DNA from 2 places in the Exiguobacterium sp. SH4S7 genome. Region 2 is predicted to be linked to the other one. Evidence: a T-box and tRNA genes for the amino acid it is inferred to sense, from the RefSeq annotation. Region 2 holds a T-box; the other holds one or more tRNA genes.
What was found. The T-box of region 2 lies ahead of ileS (isoleucine--tRNA ligase). A T-box ahead of a tRNA ligase gene usually reads a tRNA of that ligase, here a tRNA-Ile.
Positions count from the first base shown of each region.

Region 1: it has a tRNA-Ile gene. The T-box ahead of ileS (isoleucine--tRNA ligase) is inferred to sense a tRNA for this amino acid. The anticodon was not compared.

Region 1 is NZ_SJUT01000001.1:581,543-589,992, reverse strand. It holds gene pstC (phosphate ABC transporter permease subunit PstC) at 1-651, opposite strand, end outside; gene EVJ29_RS02875 (PstS family phosphate ABC transporter substrate-binding protein) at 736-1,674, opposite strand; gene EVJ29_RS02870 (peptidoglycan D,D-transpeptidase FtsI family protein) at 1,827-3,884, opposite strand; gene EVJ29_RS02865 (superoxide dismutase) at 4,038-4,646, opposite strand; gene EVJ29_RS02860 (alpha-amylase) at 4,731-6,200, opposite strand; tRNA gene EVJ29_RS02855 (tRNA-Ile) at 6,323-6,396, opposite strand; tRNA gene EVJ29_RS02850 (tRNA-Met) at 6,401-6,477, opposite strand; gene EVJ29_RS02845 (Na/Pi cotransporter family protein) at 6,592-8,238, opposite strand; gene EVJ29_RS02840 (hypothetical protein) at 8,439-8,450, shown strand, end outside.
Region 2 is NZ_SJUT01000002.1:192,873-201,322, reverse strand. It holds gene EVJ29_RS05120 (cell division protein SepF) at 1-66, shown strand, start outside; gene EVJ29_RS05115 (YggT family protein) at 71-343, shown strand; gene EVJ29_RS05110 (YlmH family RNA-binding protein) at 344-1,114, shown strand; gene EVJ29_RS05105 (DivIVA domain-containing protein) at 1,133-1,678, shown strand; T-box leader at 1,681-1,901, shown strand; gene ileS (isoleucine--tRNA ligase) at 1,951-4,677, shown strand; gene lspA (signal peptidase II) at 4,737-5,210, shown strand; gene EVJ29_RS05090 (RluA family pseudouridine synthase) at 5,210-6,121, shown strand; gene pyrR (bifunctional pyr operon transcriptional regulator/uracil phosphoribosyltransferase PyrR) at 6,314-6,847, shown strand; gene EVJ29_RS05080 (uracil-xanthine permease family protein) at 6,897-8,198, shown strand; gene EVJ29_RS05075 (aspartate carbamoyltransferase catalytic subunit) at 8,329-8,450, shown strand, end outside.

The DNA of each region.
Region 1 (8,450 bases), on a different contig from region 2:
CATGACGACTTTGAGGGCGACTTCTAGACGTGTCGCACCGAGGCCGAGTGCCCCGTCACGAATCTTTTTCGGAACGGCACTCATCGCGTCTTCCGAAATCGAAGCGATCATCGGGATGATCATGATGCCGACGACGATCCCTGGACTGAGGGCGTTATAAATCTTCAACCCCGGAATGAGCGACTGCAAGATCGGTGTGACGAATGACAAGGCGAAGAACCCGAAGACGATTGTCGGAACGCCGGCGAGGACTTCAAGGATCGGCTTGAGAATCGTCCGGGCCCGTTCAGACGCGTACTCGCTCAAATAAATGGCCGATGCGAGTCCGAGCGGCACCGCCACGATCATCGCGATGAGCGTGATTTGGAGTGTGCCCATGACGAGCGCCCAAACACCGAAACTCGGATCCGCACTGAGCGGGTACCATTCGGTCGAGCCGAGGAAGTCGCGTACCGGGACTTTTTCAAAGAACTTGAACAGTTCGAAACCGAGCGTCAAAGCAATCCCGATCGTCGTGACGACCGAGACAAATGCGCTCAAGAATAATAAGAACGGCATGACCTTATCAAACACGTTCGTCGTACTATATTTTTTTTGCTTATTCGCGTTAATCATCTCTCGAATCGAGAACTCATTTTTTGATTCGTTCATCTCGTTTATCGCTCCCTACCTCTTCATACTAGAAAGCATGGCGAGAAGGCGAGAGAGTCTCTCACCTTCTGCCATTTGCTCTATTTATTCACCAGCGAGTTCATCAATCAGTTTAGCGTTCTCATCGTAACTTGCTTGCTCCATCGCGACGTAGCCGACTTCTTCAGCAAGTGCTGCGGCATTTTCGTTCATAAAGCGTGCGAAGTTTACAACTTGCGGCTTTTCTTGCATCGATGCGTTGTTCACGTACGTGTAGATTGGACGTGACAGTGGATATTCGAACGATGTCACGTTCTCAGCTGTCGGCTCGACGCCGTCTACTTTCAACGCTTTCAACGTTCCTTCGTTTTCAATGTAGTACGCGTATCCGAAGAAGCCGATCGCGCCTTTCGTTCCGGCAACACCCGTCACGAGGACGTTGTCGTCTTCTGACAACTGTGCATCTTGGCGAACGTCTGTATCTTCGAGAACTGCTTCGTTGAAGTAATCGAACGTACCTGAGTCTTTACCAGGTGAGAAGAATGAGATCTCTTCATCCGGCCAGTCCGAGCGGACGTCTTTCCATGTCTTCACGTTGCTGTCTGTCCACATCTTGTTAAGCTCATCCATCGTGATATCATCGGCCCAATCGTTCTCTGGATTGACGACAACCGCCAATCCGTCAAGTGCGACCGCGATTTCTGTGTATTCGACACCGTTCGCTTCAGCTTCGGCTGCTTCTTCTTCTTTGATTTCACGCGATGCGTTCGAGAAGTCTGTCTCACCGGTCACGAAACGTTTGAAGCCGCCGCCCGTTCCAGATACACCGACCGTTACTTCAACGTCTGGCTGTTCAGCTGAATACTCTTCAGCGACCGCTTCCATGATCGGGAATACGGTAGACGAACCGTCCATGACGACTTTACCTGAAAGTGCGTCCCCTTCGGCTCCGCCGTTTCCTTCTTCATTGTTTCCACACGCGGCACCGACGATGGCCACCGAAGTGATTGAAGCGAGTAAAGCTGATTTTTTCATCCAAGACATTTCTGACGTCCTCCTTGAGTTTGCTTTGATTTGTGTTGCGGGTCTGTTGTTTCGTCCTACAATTAACATCCTAATAAACTACTATTAACGATAAATAAACGGAACGTAAAAGAATTGTAAAGATAAAAAAAGAAGCCACCGAAGTGACTTCTTTACTGGAGCTGTGCTTGGACGTCTTCTAAATCAAAATATACTTTCATGATGTCATGGGCGACGCGCGTGTTGACGCCTTCCGCCTCAAGACCTGGCATGATGATCGCCCACGCGATCTCTGGGTCGTCGTACGGAGCCCAGCCGACGTGGTTCGAGTTGAGCGTCTTGATCGGCTCACCGTTCGCGTTTCGTTTCGCTTGGCCGTCCGGCCCTTCCGCGATCGCTTGCGCAGTCCCGGTCTTACCGGCCGCCGTCATCCCCGTCTGTTGGAGAATCCGTGACGTTCCGGTCTCGACCCCTTGACGGAAGCCTTGACGCGAACGCTGGATGAACTCGTCGCGGATGTCGACTTTGTTCAGCGCTTTCGGCTGGAACGTGCTGACGACTTGTTTGTTCATCTCATCGAGCGAGCCCGGTTCAATGATCTCTTTTAACAGATGCGGCTGCACGCGATATCCGCCGTTGGCAAGCGTCGACGTATATTGCGCGAGTTGGATCGGCGTATACGAGATGAACTGACCGATCGACATATCCATCAACAGTGTGACGCGGTCGGGCACGCTCCGGAAACCGATCGATTCGTAAGGAAGATCGATGCCCGTCTCGATCCCGAGTCCGAACTGTTTATAGTAGTGCTCCATCGTATTGAACGCTTCGGTGACGTTGTCACCGACGATTTGGCCGGTCGAATAATAATCGGCGAGCCTGAGCGCGATCTGGAACATGTAGATGTTCGACGACATGGCAAGCGCATCGAGGTCGTTGATGTTCCCCATGTTCCGGTAAGACGATTTGAGCGAAGACCCGATGCGGATCGGCGCGTCGTAAATGTATTCGCCCGGCTTGATGACTTCTTCTTCAAGTCCGAACGCGACGGTCGCCCCTTTGATCGTCGAGCCGATTTGGCTCGCCCGGAGAACGGTTCCTGTCGAGACGTCTTTAAACTCGTTCGTCTCAAGATCTAACTCTTGCCCAGACAAAGCGAGCAGCTCGCCCGTCTTCGGATTCATGACGACGACGAAAGCCCGGTCGAAGTGCGGACTCCCCGAACGCCCGGCACGGATCGCCTTCTTCAAGATCTCATCGACTTCTTTTTGGAATTCGATGTCCGTCGACAAGATGATATCTTTTCCGGGATTACCGCTCACGCGCGTAGGCTCACCGACCGGTTGGCCTTTATACGTCGTGAACACGTCATAAGCCGGGGTTCCGCGTAAAATATCTTCATACTGTTGCTCGAGATAAGACGTCCCGACCCGATCGTTCAACCCGTAGCCTTTCGCCTGATACGAGGCCCGTTGCTCGGCCGGGATTTGACGATAGCTTCCGAGGAAGCTTTGGAACGTTTCACCGAACGGATAGGCCCGCTGGTAATACGGTTCGACGCTGACGCCTGGCAACAGCTCCAAGTTTTCTTCGATCAAAGCCATCTCTTTCGGCGACGCGCCGATTTTGATGACTTGCGGGTCTAACGCGTACCCGCTCTCCATATTATGTTTGATAGCGATGATCTCTTCGGTCGCATCATCGAACGTGATCTCTGCTTGCGTGATTGAATCAAGCAGCAACTGATCGACTGCTTGGTTCGACAAGGCGGCCCGCTCTTCTTCCGGCAGCTCGGCGAGAAGCGATTGGACTCGTTCTTGCGAGCGCTCAGGATCGATGGCGATCCAATAGTCCTTGCGGTCCCGTTCGGTCACTTTGCGATCTTTCTCCGGAATGTCGACGATCTTAGCAAGTTTGACCGCAACATCGAGACGCTCCTCCGTTTTCGTCACTTGGGAGCGACGGTACATGACCGAATAGTTCGAGATTGTGTCGGCCAACACTTGACCGTTCCGATCGTAGATTTTGCCGCGAGGCACCTCGTACTTGATTTTGCTCGACTCGGTCTTTTGAACCTCTCGGGCGATCAACTCTCCGTTGACGATTTGGACGACGCCTAACCGAAAGATCAACGTCGCAAACAAAATGAAGACGATAAAAAACAATAAATTTAATCGTAACGGAAGGTGGTTACGCCGTTTTTTCGGCACTTTCACACGGTGTCTAGCCAATTCAGTTATCTCCTTCCACTTTCAGTTGCTTCTATATTATACTTTTCTGTATTTCTATTTTCAGACTCGATTTTTACTATATCATAATTTGTTTACAAATTAATGAAATGTAGAAAAAATCCCGAGATTCAACCGAATCTCGGGATCGTGTCATTATTTGGCGTCAGCGTAAAGCTTCGCGACGTAATCCCAGTCGATGACGTGGAAGAACGCTTGGATGTAGTCCGGGCGACGGTTTTGATAGTTCAAGTAGTACGCATGCTCCCAAACATCGAGTCCAAGGATCGGCGTGATGCCTTCCATGATCGGTGAATCTTGGTTCGGTGTCGACGTGACTTCGAGCTTGCCGCCTTTGACGACGAGCCAAGCCCAACCTGAACCGAAACGAGTTGTAGCGGCTTTCGTGAACTCATCTTTGAACGCGTCAAAGCTGCCGAACGCTTCGTCGATCGCCGTTGCGAGTTCGCCCGTTGGCGTCCCGTTCTCGTTTTTCTTCAACAACTTCCAGAAGAACGAGTGGTTCCAATGACCGCCGCCGTTGTTACGAACAGCTGTCTGAATGTCAGCAGGAAGCGAATCGAGTTTTTGGAGCAAGTCTTCAAGTGAAGAGTACTCTACGTCTTTTCCTTCGAGTGCATTGTTCACGTTCGTGACGTAAGCGTTGTGGTGTTTCGAATGGTGGATTTCCATCGTGCGTGCGTCAATGTGTGGTTCGAGTGCATCGTATGCGTAATCAAGTTGTGGTAATTCAAATTTAGCCATAACTAAAATCCCCCTTAAAATTGGTTTGAACAACGTTCGTTTTAAATGTAACAGATTTGTGACGGCTTACTCAATTGTAAAGGCTTATTCCACATCTTCGTCCGGCAACGCCCAGACCGAGATCGATCCTGCCGCTACTTTAAATACCCCTTTTCCATCTTCGTCAATCTCGATGATTTCATCGATCGTCTGCGTCAAGTCGACCCATTTCTCACCGGCACGATGCTCCCCGACGTACATCTGTTTCTCCGCCTCTTCGTTATTCGAGATGATGACGGCACAACCTGAACGCTCGATATCCTCGCTGCCGTGTCGGACCCAGCCGATCACGTGCTCGTTATCGAAGTAGTCGTCTTGTTGCCCATACGCTTTTTCACGACGGGCGTACAGAAGTGGATCGATGGCCAGCTTCTTCCCTTCGACCGGGTGGGGCCCGTTGATGCCGTAGTAATCACCGTAGAAAACACACGGATAACCGTCTTGGCGGAGTAAAATCAAACCGTAAGCACTCTGTTTGAACCAATCTTCGACCCATGACTCGAGCGCCTCGGCCGGCTGTGAGTCATGGTTGTCGACGAACGTGACCGAGTGAAGCGGGTGGGACTGGACGAGTGTGTCGTCAAAGATCGTCCGCAAATCAAACGATGCGCCTTCAATCGAGGCACGCTGCAAATTGTAATGGAGCGGCACGTCGAACAGATCGACGTGGTAGTCGATGTTGTCTAAAAAGGCGCGGCAATCTTCGAGCTCCGACTTCCAAAACTCACCGACCAAGTAAAAGTTCTCGCCTTTTTCATCTTTCATCGTTTGGCTGAACTCTTTGACGAAATCATAGTTGATATGTTTGATCGCATCGAGACGGAAGCCATCACATTTCGTCTCTTCGATGAACCACTTGCCCCAACTTAACACTTCTTCCCGGACTTCCGGATGATGATAGTCAATGTTCGCAAACATCAAATAGTCATAAACGCCGAACTCACTATCGACGTTGTCATTCCATTTTTTGTTATCGCCTAAAATGAAGAAGATACCGCTATGCTCGCTCGCCGCGTCATAGTCCGTGCCGTTGAAATGATGGAAGTTCCATTTGAACGACGAGTACTTACCGTTTCGCGCTTTATAATCAAACTTCGTCCAACCTTCAATCTCAAACGGTTCTTCCGACAACACTTTCGTCCGGTCTTCCGGGTCGACTTCTAACACGTCGAACTTCTCGGTCGCGTCGGCTCCGGCTTTATGGTTCAACACGACATCCATATATACTTGCATCCCGAGTTCTTGGGCGTGTTTCGTCGCCTCAAGCAGCTCTTGCTTCGTCCCGTATTTTGTGGCGACGGTTCCTTTTTGATCAAACTCGCCTAAATCATACAAGTCATAGACACCATATCCCGTATCCTCATCACTTTGACCTTTTGTGACCGGTGGCAACCAAAGTGCGGTGATTCCTGCTTTTTTTAATTTAGAAGCCCGTTCTTTCAATCGCTTCCAATGCTTTTGGTCAGCCGGGACGTGCCATTCAAAAAATTGCATCATCGTATGATTTCGTTCCATCTCGCTTCGCCTCGTTTCATATTTTTCAAAAACAAAATGCTAACGGATATTTACCCGCGTCTTCACTTTTGAAAACAACAATGTAAACAAAAAAGCAGCTTTCATTAGAAAGCTGCCCTCGATGGACCCTGTAGGACTTGAACCTACGACCGGACGGTTATGAGCCGTCTGCTCTAACCAGCTGAGCTAAGGGTCCTTATTGGTAGCGGCGGAGGGAGTCGAACCCACGACCTCACGGGTATGAACCGTACGCTCTAGCCAGCTGAGCTACACCGCCACGTTGTTATACAGTAATAATATACTGAAGGAAGCCTCTACTGTCAATGAAAAGTCACACGTACGCAAAAAAGTCTTGCTACTTATAACTTAAGTAGCAAGACTTTTTGAAACGTTAGACCGATATTTCGTTCGTTGCATCTTCAAGTGTGATTTCCGTGATGTTCATCGCATGGTCACCGATCCGCTCAAGGTTCGAGAGCATATCGACGAAGAACATACCAGCTTGGCCGTCACATTCACCTGTGTTCAAACGAACGACATGATTTTTACGGAATTGACGCTCGAGCATGTCGAGTTTCGCTTCCATCTCGATGACTTGACGCGCCTCGACCATGTCACCGCTCGCAAGCGTTTGAAGTGACTTCTCGAGTGTGGCCCGTGTCAGATCATACATTTCCGTCAACTCTTTTTGAGCATCAGGTGAGAGGGTGATCCGTGTCGCCGTCTTATAGTCGATCAACTCGATGATGTTCTCAACGTGGTCACCGATTCGCTCGATGTCGTTGATGGCATGCATGAGTGTCTTATGCTGTTGTGATTCGTGCTCCGTCAAATCGACGGCCGCCAATTTGACGAGATAATCCGTGATTTTAGAGTTCAATGAGTTTAACGCTTCTTCGATATGTGCCGACTTCTCAGCGTGTTTCTTGTCTCCTGACGCCATATAGCTGCGCGCTTCGTCAAGACCGAGCTTCGCGAAATCACCCATGCGGATGACTTCATATTTTGCTTGCTCGACCGCGATCGAAGGCGACTGTTGGATGAAGACAGGGTCTAGATGTTGCGCTTTCGTATCGACGATTGAATCTTCACCTGGTACGAGTTTCGTCACGAGCCAAGCAATCGTCCCGATGAACCAGAACTGGACAAACGTGTTGACGACGTTGAACGTACCGTGCGCGAAGGCGATTTGCATCTTGTCTTCGATAGCTAATAAGTCTGTGATCCACAAAATATATCGCGTGAAGAGCGGCAAAATAATCAAGAACATGGCTGTCCCGATCAAGTTAAAGATAACGTGAGCTGCCGCCGCACGACGAGCCGCGACCGAGGCACCGATTGAAGCGAGAATCGCCGTGATCGTCGTCCCGATGTTGTCACCGAACAAGACAGGCAGTGCTGCATCGAGTTGGATCGAGCCACCTGCGTACAGTTCTTGCAAAATCCCGATCGTCGCAGAAGACGATTGAACGATGACCGTGAACACCGTACCGACGATGACGCCTAGGAACGGATTGTCACTCATCGATTGCGTCAAATCAATGAAATATTCACTCGAACGAAGCGGGCGCATCCCGTCTCCCATGAGTTCGAGACCGTAGAACAGCATCCCGAATCCGAAGAAGATTTGTCCGAGGTGTTGGAATTTCTCTCTTTTAAAGAAGAACAAAAGAATCGCACCGACTGCGATAATCGGAAGTGCATAAGCACCAATGTCAATCCCGATGATGAACGCCGTTACCGTCGTCCCGATGTTCGCACCCATGATGACCCCGATCGCTTGACGGAGCGTCATGAAACCGGCGCTGACAAGACCGACCGTAATGACGGTTGTTCCACTTGATGTTTGAAGTAAGACCGTAACAATGATCCCGGCTAGTACTCCGAGGAACGGATTCGATGTATACTTATCAAGGATGTCGCGGAGTCGATCTCCTGCAGACTTTTGAAGGCCGTCTCCCATCGATTTGATACCGAATAGGAAGATCCCTAATCCTCCAAAAAACATGAATAACATTTCTTGCAAATTGTATTCCACGATTTTTGTACTCCTTTTGATTGTGAATTGGTTGTGTTTAATTGGTTCTTGTTGCCCTACTCATTATGCCTTCTTCCCTGAGTCGATGTAAACACGTTTAATGTTAAGGTTTTATTAAATAGCTGTCTTATTTTTATGTATTTTAGATAATTTGTACTATAACAGAATGGGGTTTTGTCTGTATGCTTAAAACGACATCAATGTTTATCCGC
Region 2 (8,450 bases):
ATCGAATTGACTGGATCGATTTCGAATTTGATTTCGGAGGACGAACTAAACAGTAAAGGGTGGTAAATGAATGGAAAATGCGATCCCTGCATTAGGCAATACGATTGTTACGCTTCTTGGATATTATAGTTGGGTCTTGATTGCCTATATTTTATTATCGTGGTTCCCGAATGCGAGAGAATCAAAATTCGGACAGATTTTGACATACTTGTGTGAGCCGTTTCTTAACCCGTTCCGTCGGATCATCCCGCCAATCGGCGGTATGCTCGACATTTCTCCAATCGTCGCCCTGTTCGTGCTTCGTATGGCGCAAGCAGGAGTGCGAGCGATTTTCGGTCTGTAAATGAGCGTCTTCGATCATTATCGACCGAATGAACGCCCGTTTGTCGAGCAAGTGCTCGACTGGGTGCGACAAGTCGAGGACAACTACTTGTTTAAATTGACGGATTTTTTAGACCCACGTGAGCAACAAATCGTCAGGCAACTCGTTGGCAAACGGCTCGCCATCTACGAGGACGGCGGTTTCCCTGGAGCTGAGCGGAAACGGCTTTTATTGACGCCCGACTACTATGAGCTCGACGTGAACGACTTTGAAGTCAAGATTCTTCAAATCGATTATCCGACGAAGTTTGTCGACTTGACCCACCGCCAAGTGACAGGCACGCTTCTTAACGCGGGCCTGAAGCGGCAAAAGTTTGGCGATGTTGTCCTCGCTGACGGGATCGCTCAGTTCGCGACGACGGCTGATGCGGCTGGATTCATCGAAATGAACGTGGATCGCGTCGGCAAAGCCCGGGTGCGGCTGTCTGATGTGCCGGCCGCATCGATTTTGACCGTCCCAGAAGTCAAATGGAGCGACGAGTTTGGCATCGTCTCCTCACTCCGCTTTGATGCGGTCGTGAGCGAGGTGCTCGGTCTGTCGCGCCAGAAAGCACAGGCGCTCGTCAAACATGGTGACTGCAAAGTCAATCATAAAGCGATCACGGACGCGAGCTTTTTACTCGAACCAGACGATTTGGTTTCAATCCGGGGTTACGGTCGTGTCAAATTGACGGCAATCCTCGGCTCGACAAAGCGTGAGAAAATAAAAATCCAGTATGGCATCATACGTTGAATTTAGGAGGAAAGTCGAATGGCGTTGACACCGATTGATATTCATAACAAAGAGTTCTCGACTCGTTTTCGCGGGTACGATATCGATGAGGTCAATGAATTTTTAGATCAAATCATTAAAGAGTTTGAGCTATTGATTCGTGAAAATAGAAGGTACGAAGAACTCGTCAACGATATGCAAGCCCGTATTGACTACTTCTCCTCGATGGAAGACACGTTGAATAAATCGATTATCGTCGCACAAGAGGCGGCAGAAGAAGTCAAGACCAATGCGGCCAAAGAAGCCAGCCTCATCTTGAAGCAGGCTGAACGCGAAGCGCTCGCCCGAGAAGAGGAAGCGTCGCGTAAAGAGCAGATGGCAGAGCGTGAAGTCATTCAAATGTTGAAAAAAGTCGAACTGTACCGGACCCGGTTCCGTGTTCTCGTCGACGCACAGATGGAACTTCTAAATAGTACCGAATGGGACACGATTGTCGGAGAGCCGCCTGTCCAGACGGTTCTTGACGATACGAGTGAACTTGCGTATAATGACGACGAAGTCACACCAAACAAACATCACGGATAATAAACAATACGTTGATTAGGACACGTCAATAAAGTCACACCTACGAAGCGACTTAGGGAAGGTGCAAGCCTAAGAGAAAGACTTTATTTGGTATCCCCTATGAGTGTCATGCTGAATTGAGTAAGCGTGACCGCTTGACCTCGTTATCGGTTACCGAGAGCGGTCTCAAGGTCTACTTGAGATTAGTAGGGTGGTACCGCGAGTCGATGAACTCGTCCCTATTTAGGGGCGGGTTTTTTTTGTTTTTCAAAAAAGATGCAGGAGGAGTTTCAATGAACTACAAAGACACATTATTGATGCCTGATACAGAATTCGCGATGCGTGGAAATTTGCCGAAGCGCGAGCCAGCAATGCACGAGGCTTGGGAGCAGATGGACTTGTACAACCGCGTCCAAGAGAAGAATGCAGGAAAGCCGCAATACATTCTACATGACGGACCTCCGTACGCCAACGGTGACATCCATATGGGCCATGCACTCAACAAAGTGTTAAAAGACATCATCGTCCGTTTCAAGTCGTTGAACGGCTATCAATCACCGATGATCCCAGGTTGGGACACACACGGTCTTCCGATCGAGAACGCGCTTCAAAAAGCAGGCGTCAACCGTAAAGAGATGACTGTCGCCGAGTTCCGCGAAAAATGTGCCGCTTACGCGATGGAGCAAGTGAACTCACAACGTGAACAGTTCAAGCGTCTCGGACTGCTCGCTGACTTTGACAATCCATACATCACGCTCCAGCCTGAATATGAAGCGGCGCAAATCCGCCTGTTCGGCACGATGGCTGAAAAAGGATACATCTATAAAGGGAAAAAACCGGTCTATTGGTCACCGTCTTCTGAATCGGCACTCGCTGAGGCGGAAATCGAGTACTATGACAAAAAATCACCAGCCATCTATGTGGCGTTCCAAGTCGTCGATGGCAAAGGCGTCCTCGGGACGACCGACCATTTCGTCATCTGGACGACGACACCGTGGACGATTCCGGCCAACCTCGGGATCGCTGTCAGCGATGAGCTGACATACACACGGATCGAACACGATGGCAAAGGGTATATCGTTGCCGAGACGCTCGTCGAAGAAGTGACGACAGCACTCGGCTGGGATGAGTACTCAGTGAGCGGTTCTTGGAACGGACGCGAGTTCGAACACATGACGGTACAGCACCCGCTTTACGACCGGACGTCACTCCTCATCCTTGGCGACCACGTCACGGCTGAAGCGACAGGCTGCGTCCATATCGCACCTGGCCACGGGGAAGACGACTACCGTGTCGGCCAAGCGTACGGACTTGACGTGTTGTGCCCGGTCGACGACCGTGGGTATATGACGGACGAAGCACCAGGCTTTGAAGGACTGTTCTATGAAGATGCGAACAAAGAGATCGGCATGAAGCTCGAAGCAAATGGCAACTTGTTGAAGCTCAAATTCATCAAGCACTCGTACCCGCACGACTGGCGTACGAAAAAGCCGGTCATCTTCCGGGCGACACCGCAATGGTTCGCTTCGATCAAAGACTTCCGCAGCGACATGTTGCGTGAAATCGAAGAAGTAAACTGGGTACCGGAATGGGGCATGACGCGCCTGTTCAACATGGTCCGTGACCGTGGCGACTGGGTCATCAGCCGTCAGCGGGCATGGGGTGTGCCGATCCCGATCTTCTACGCAGAAGACGGAACGGAAATCATCACGAACGAAACGATCGACCATATCGCCAACTTGTTCCATGAGCACGGATCAAACGTCTGGTACGAGCGCGAGGCGAAAGACTTGTTGCCATCCGGCTTCACACATCCGAACAGTCCAAACGGCGAGTTCCGTAAAGAAGTCGACATCATGGACGTCTGGTTCGATTCAGGTTCGTCACACGCAGGCGTGCTCGAACAGCGCGACAACTTGCGCCGTCCGGCCGACCTGTACCTAGAAGGTTCGGACCAATACCGTGGTTGGTTCAACTCGTCACTGTCGACTGCAGTCGCGACGACCGGCAAAGCACCGTATCGCAACGTCCTCAGTCACGGCTTCGTCCTTGACGGCGACGGCCGGAAGATGTCGAAATCGCTCGGCAACACGATTGCACCGAACGACCTCGTGAAACAGTACGGTGCTGAAATCGTACGTCTTTGGGTCGCGTCTGTGGACTATCAGTCAGACGTCCGCGCCTCGCATGACAACTTTAAACAAGTGTCAGAAGTATACCGGAAGATCCGTAACACGTTACGCTTCTTGCTCGGTAACTTGAACGGGTTCGATCCGTCGATGCGCGTCGCGTTCGAAGATATGCCGGAAGCCGACCGCTTCATGGCGACGAAGCTGAAACAACTTCAGACGAAAGTCGTCAAAGCGTACGATACGTTCGACTTTATGGCTGTTTACCACATGAGCCACAACTTCTGTGTCAACGAATTGTCGTCGTTCTATCTCGACTTCACGAAAGACATCCTCTACATCGAACGTGAAAACGATGCGCGTCGCCGTGCCGTTCAGACGGTCATGTATGATGCGGTCATCACGTTGACGAAGCTGCTTGCCCCGATCCTCCCGCATACGGCGGACGAAGTCTGGCAAGAAATCCCGGCCAAGACGGCGGATAGCGTCTTCTTGTCGGACCTTGAAGAAGTGGCGCCGCTCACGGAAGCAGAGACGGAATTACTCGCGAAATGGTCGAAATTCCTCACGTTCCGCGACGACGTCTTGAAAGCGATCGAGATCGCCCGCGGCGAGAAGTTGATCGGGAAACCGCTCGAAGCAAAACTTCAAGTCGCACCGAAGGGTGAGACGAAAGCGCTGCTCGATACGATCGATAACGTTCGTCAACTCCTGCAAGTGTCACAACTCGACTACGTCGATACGGCCGACGTCGACTACGCGACGGCGAAGATCAGCGTCGCGAAAGCAGACGGTGCCGCTTGTGCCCGCTGTTGGACGTATTCGACCGAACTTGGTCAGAACGCAGATCATCCAGAACTTTGCCCGCGCTGTACAGAAGTCATCGCATGAGCCGGACCGGAGTGGCGCACAGTCCACTCCGGTTTCTTATGACTTGAAAGGAGAATTTGATGAAACGTTATTACGGATTAGCAGTCGTTCTCATTTTGCTCGACCAAGTGACGAAATGGATCGTCGTCCAGACGATGACGATCGGTCAATCGATCGAATTGATTCCAGGATGGCTCTATTTGACATCGTACCGCAACAGAGGCGCGGCCTGGGGCATGCTCGAAGGACAGATGGTGTTCTTCTTCGTCGTCACCGCCGTCGTTGTCGTCGGTCTGATCTACTTCTTGCATAAAGAAGTGAATGGGTTCAAACTGCTCGGCTACAGTGTCGGCTTACTGCTCGCCGGAGCGATCGGCAACTTTATCGATCGTCTGTTCCGGGGCGAGGTCGTCGACTTCGTCGACACGTACCCGTTCGGCTACAACTTCCCAATCTTTAACGTCGCCGATATGGCACTCACGTTCGGGGTCATCTTTATGATCATCGGCGTCTTGTTCGAAGAAAAATTAAACAAAGAAAGGGGACAATCGTAATGGAAACTTACACATTTGTCGCCGAAGAAAAGGCACGGATCGATAAATGGATGAGCGAACGAAGTGACTGGTCACGTTCGCAAATCCAAGACTGGATTAAGGCAGGGGATCTGCTCGTCAACGGTCAACTCGTGAAGCCGAACTATAAACTGCAAGAAGGGGACGAAGTCGTCGTGACGGTGCCAGAAGCCGTCGAACTCCAAGTCCTCCCCGAAGATATTCCGCTCGACGTCGTGTTCGAGGACGAGGATGTCATCGTCGTCAACAAAGCACGTGGCATGGTCGTGCACCCTGCGGCTGGTCATACGTCTGGAACGCTCGTCAACGCGCTGTTATATCACTGTGACGACCTCTCAGGCATCAATGGTGTGAAGCGTCCGGGTATCGTCCATCGTATCGATAAAGATACGACGGGACTGCTCATGGTCGCGAAAAACGATATGGCGCACGAGTCACTCGCGCAACAGTTGAAAGACAGAACGATCAAACGCGAATACGTCGCACTCGTCCACGGCGAGCTCGTCCATGAGCTCGGATCGATCGAGGCGCCGATCGGGCGCGACACGAACGATCGTCAGCGCATGACGGTGACAGACAAGAATGCGAAAGAAGCGGTAACACACTTCCGTCTGCTCGAGCGCTATAAAGACTTCACGCTCGTCGAGTGCAAGCTCGAGACAGGACGGACGCATCAAATCCGTGTCCATATGCGCTATATCGGCCATCCGCTTGCCGGAGACCCGAAATACGGACCGCGTCGGACAATCGATTTGAACGGGCAAGCGCTCCATGCAGCCACGCTCGGCTTCCATCATCCGCGGACGAACGAATGGCTCGAGTTCGAGGCGGCACTCCCGACCGACTTCGAGGCAGAGCTCGCAAAATTGGACAAAATCGAGAAAACACGTTGACTTTCAACCGATTCAGATTTATAGTCTAGAAAGCATAACACCTTTAAACCCAGTCCAGAGAGGCTGTGAAAGGATCGTGGCCGCGGCCACAACCGTCTATCATATACGGCACTCGTTTGCCTTCGTGAAGACTTCCTTTCCAGCCGGATGAGGAAGTCTTCTTTTTTTATAGATTACGAGAGGAGGAATCATATGAAACGCTCGACCATACTAGACGAAGCCGCGATCCGACGCGCCTTGACGCGAATCGCCCATGAGATCATTGAACGCAACAAAGGAACGGACAACGTCGTCCTCGTCGGGATCAAAACGCGCGGTGAGACGCTCGGCGACCGACTCGCCCATCGCATCGAAGAAATCGAAGGAAAACCGATCGCGCTCGGTAACTTAGACATCACGCTCTACCGGGACGACCTATCGAAGAAGTCGCTCGACCCAGAAGTGAAAGCAACCGAACTCCCGCACGATATCAATGGCAAGACGGTCGTCCTCGTCGATGACGTCTTGTACACGGGACGGACGGTCCGAGCCGCCATGGACGCACTCGTCGACCACGGTCGGCCCGATTACATCCAACTCGCCGTCTTGATCGACCGGGGGCACCGCGAGTTGCCGATTCGCCCGGACTTTGTCGGGAAAAACGTCCCGACATCGAAAACAGAACAAGTCGTGGTCCGACTCAGTGAAGTCGACACGACAGACGAAGTGTACATCCAACAGCAATAAATCCAAAACCTTTAAGGTGGTCCAGAGAGGCCAGGAAGGAGAACTATTTATGAAAACCCCCATCCTCAACATCCACGAGCGTCCCGCTCACTTGCCGCAATGGCTGCTCTTCAGCTTGCAACACGTCTTCGCCATGTTCGGAGCGACGATCTTAGTCCCGATTTTGACCGGACTGAACACGTCCGTCGCCCTCGTCGCTTCCGGTGTGGCCACGCTCTCATTCCTAGTCATCACCCAATTCAAAGTCCCGACGTATCTCGGGTCAAGTTTTGCCTACATCGCACCGATCATCGCGGTCAGCCAGCAATGGGGCGTCGAAGCCGCACTGTTCGGCGGTATTATCGCCGGTTCGGTCTACGGTGTCGTGTCGCTCATCATCTTTAAGACGGGCGTCGGTTGGTTGTTACGACTGTTGCCGCCGGTCGTCGTCGGTCCGGTCATCATGGTCATCGGCTTATCGCTCGCACCGGTCGCCATCGACATGTCGATGAACCGCGACGGAGCGTATAACGGCACGTTCATCACGGTCGCCCTGCTCACGCTCGGCATCACGATCCTCGCGATGACAAAGTTAAAAGGAGTATGGGGCGCGGTTCCAATCTTGTTCGGCATCGTCGGCGGATACGCCATCGCCGCCATGTTCGGCATCATCGACTACTCGGCCATCGGTCAAGCGAGCCTGTTCCAACTGCCTGACTTCACGATGGTGTTCGTCGACTACATGCCGATGTGGCAAGTCGGGGCACTCCTCGCCATCGTCCCGGTCGCGCTCGTCACGATGACGGAGCACATCGGCGACCAAATGGTCACGTCGAAAATCATCGGACGCGAGACGATGAAAGATCCAGGCCTGCACCGGACGCTCCTCGGCGACGGCGTCGGCAAAGCCGTCGCCTCAGCGCTCGGTGGACCGCCGTGTACGACGTACGGTGAAAACAACGGGGTCATGGCGATCACGAGAGTGTACAGCGTCTACGTCATCGCGGGAGCAGCGCTCATGGCCATCAGTTTCGGCTTCCTCGGTCACGTCGAGGCGTTCATCTCGACAATCCCGAATCCGGTCAAAGGCGGTATCTCGATCCTCTTGTTCGGTGTCATCGCCTCGAACGGACTGCGGACGATGGTCGACAGCAACGTCGACCTCGCCGAGAAACGCAACCTCATCATCGCCTCGGTCATTCTCGTCGTCGGCCTCGGCGGGGCGATGGTCCAACTCGGTAGCTTCCCAGTCCAAGGGATGGCGCTCGCGACGGTCGTCGGTATTCTTTTGAACGCGGTGTTGCCGAAAGAAGAAGTCGAACCGGCTTCGGTCGATACAACTGAAGAAACGAAACAGGCAAGTAACTTTTAATTCGATCCCGTGAGGTCGGCAAAGTGAAGGCTCGTTTATTTGGGTGCAGTCTACCCAAATGAAGGCGTCCCTTCACGTAGGTGAAGAGACGCCTTTTCTCTTTGCCTCCAAACAAAAGGAGGAGACGAACATGAATTTGATCAAACAACAACCGAACCATTTTGTCAGCTTAGAAACGCTCACCCTCGAAGAGATCATGGGGATGATCGAAGAGTCGCTCCGCTACAAACAAGGGGACATGCCGCCGCTGTT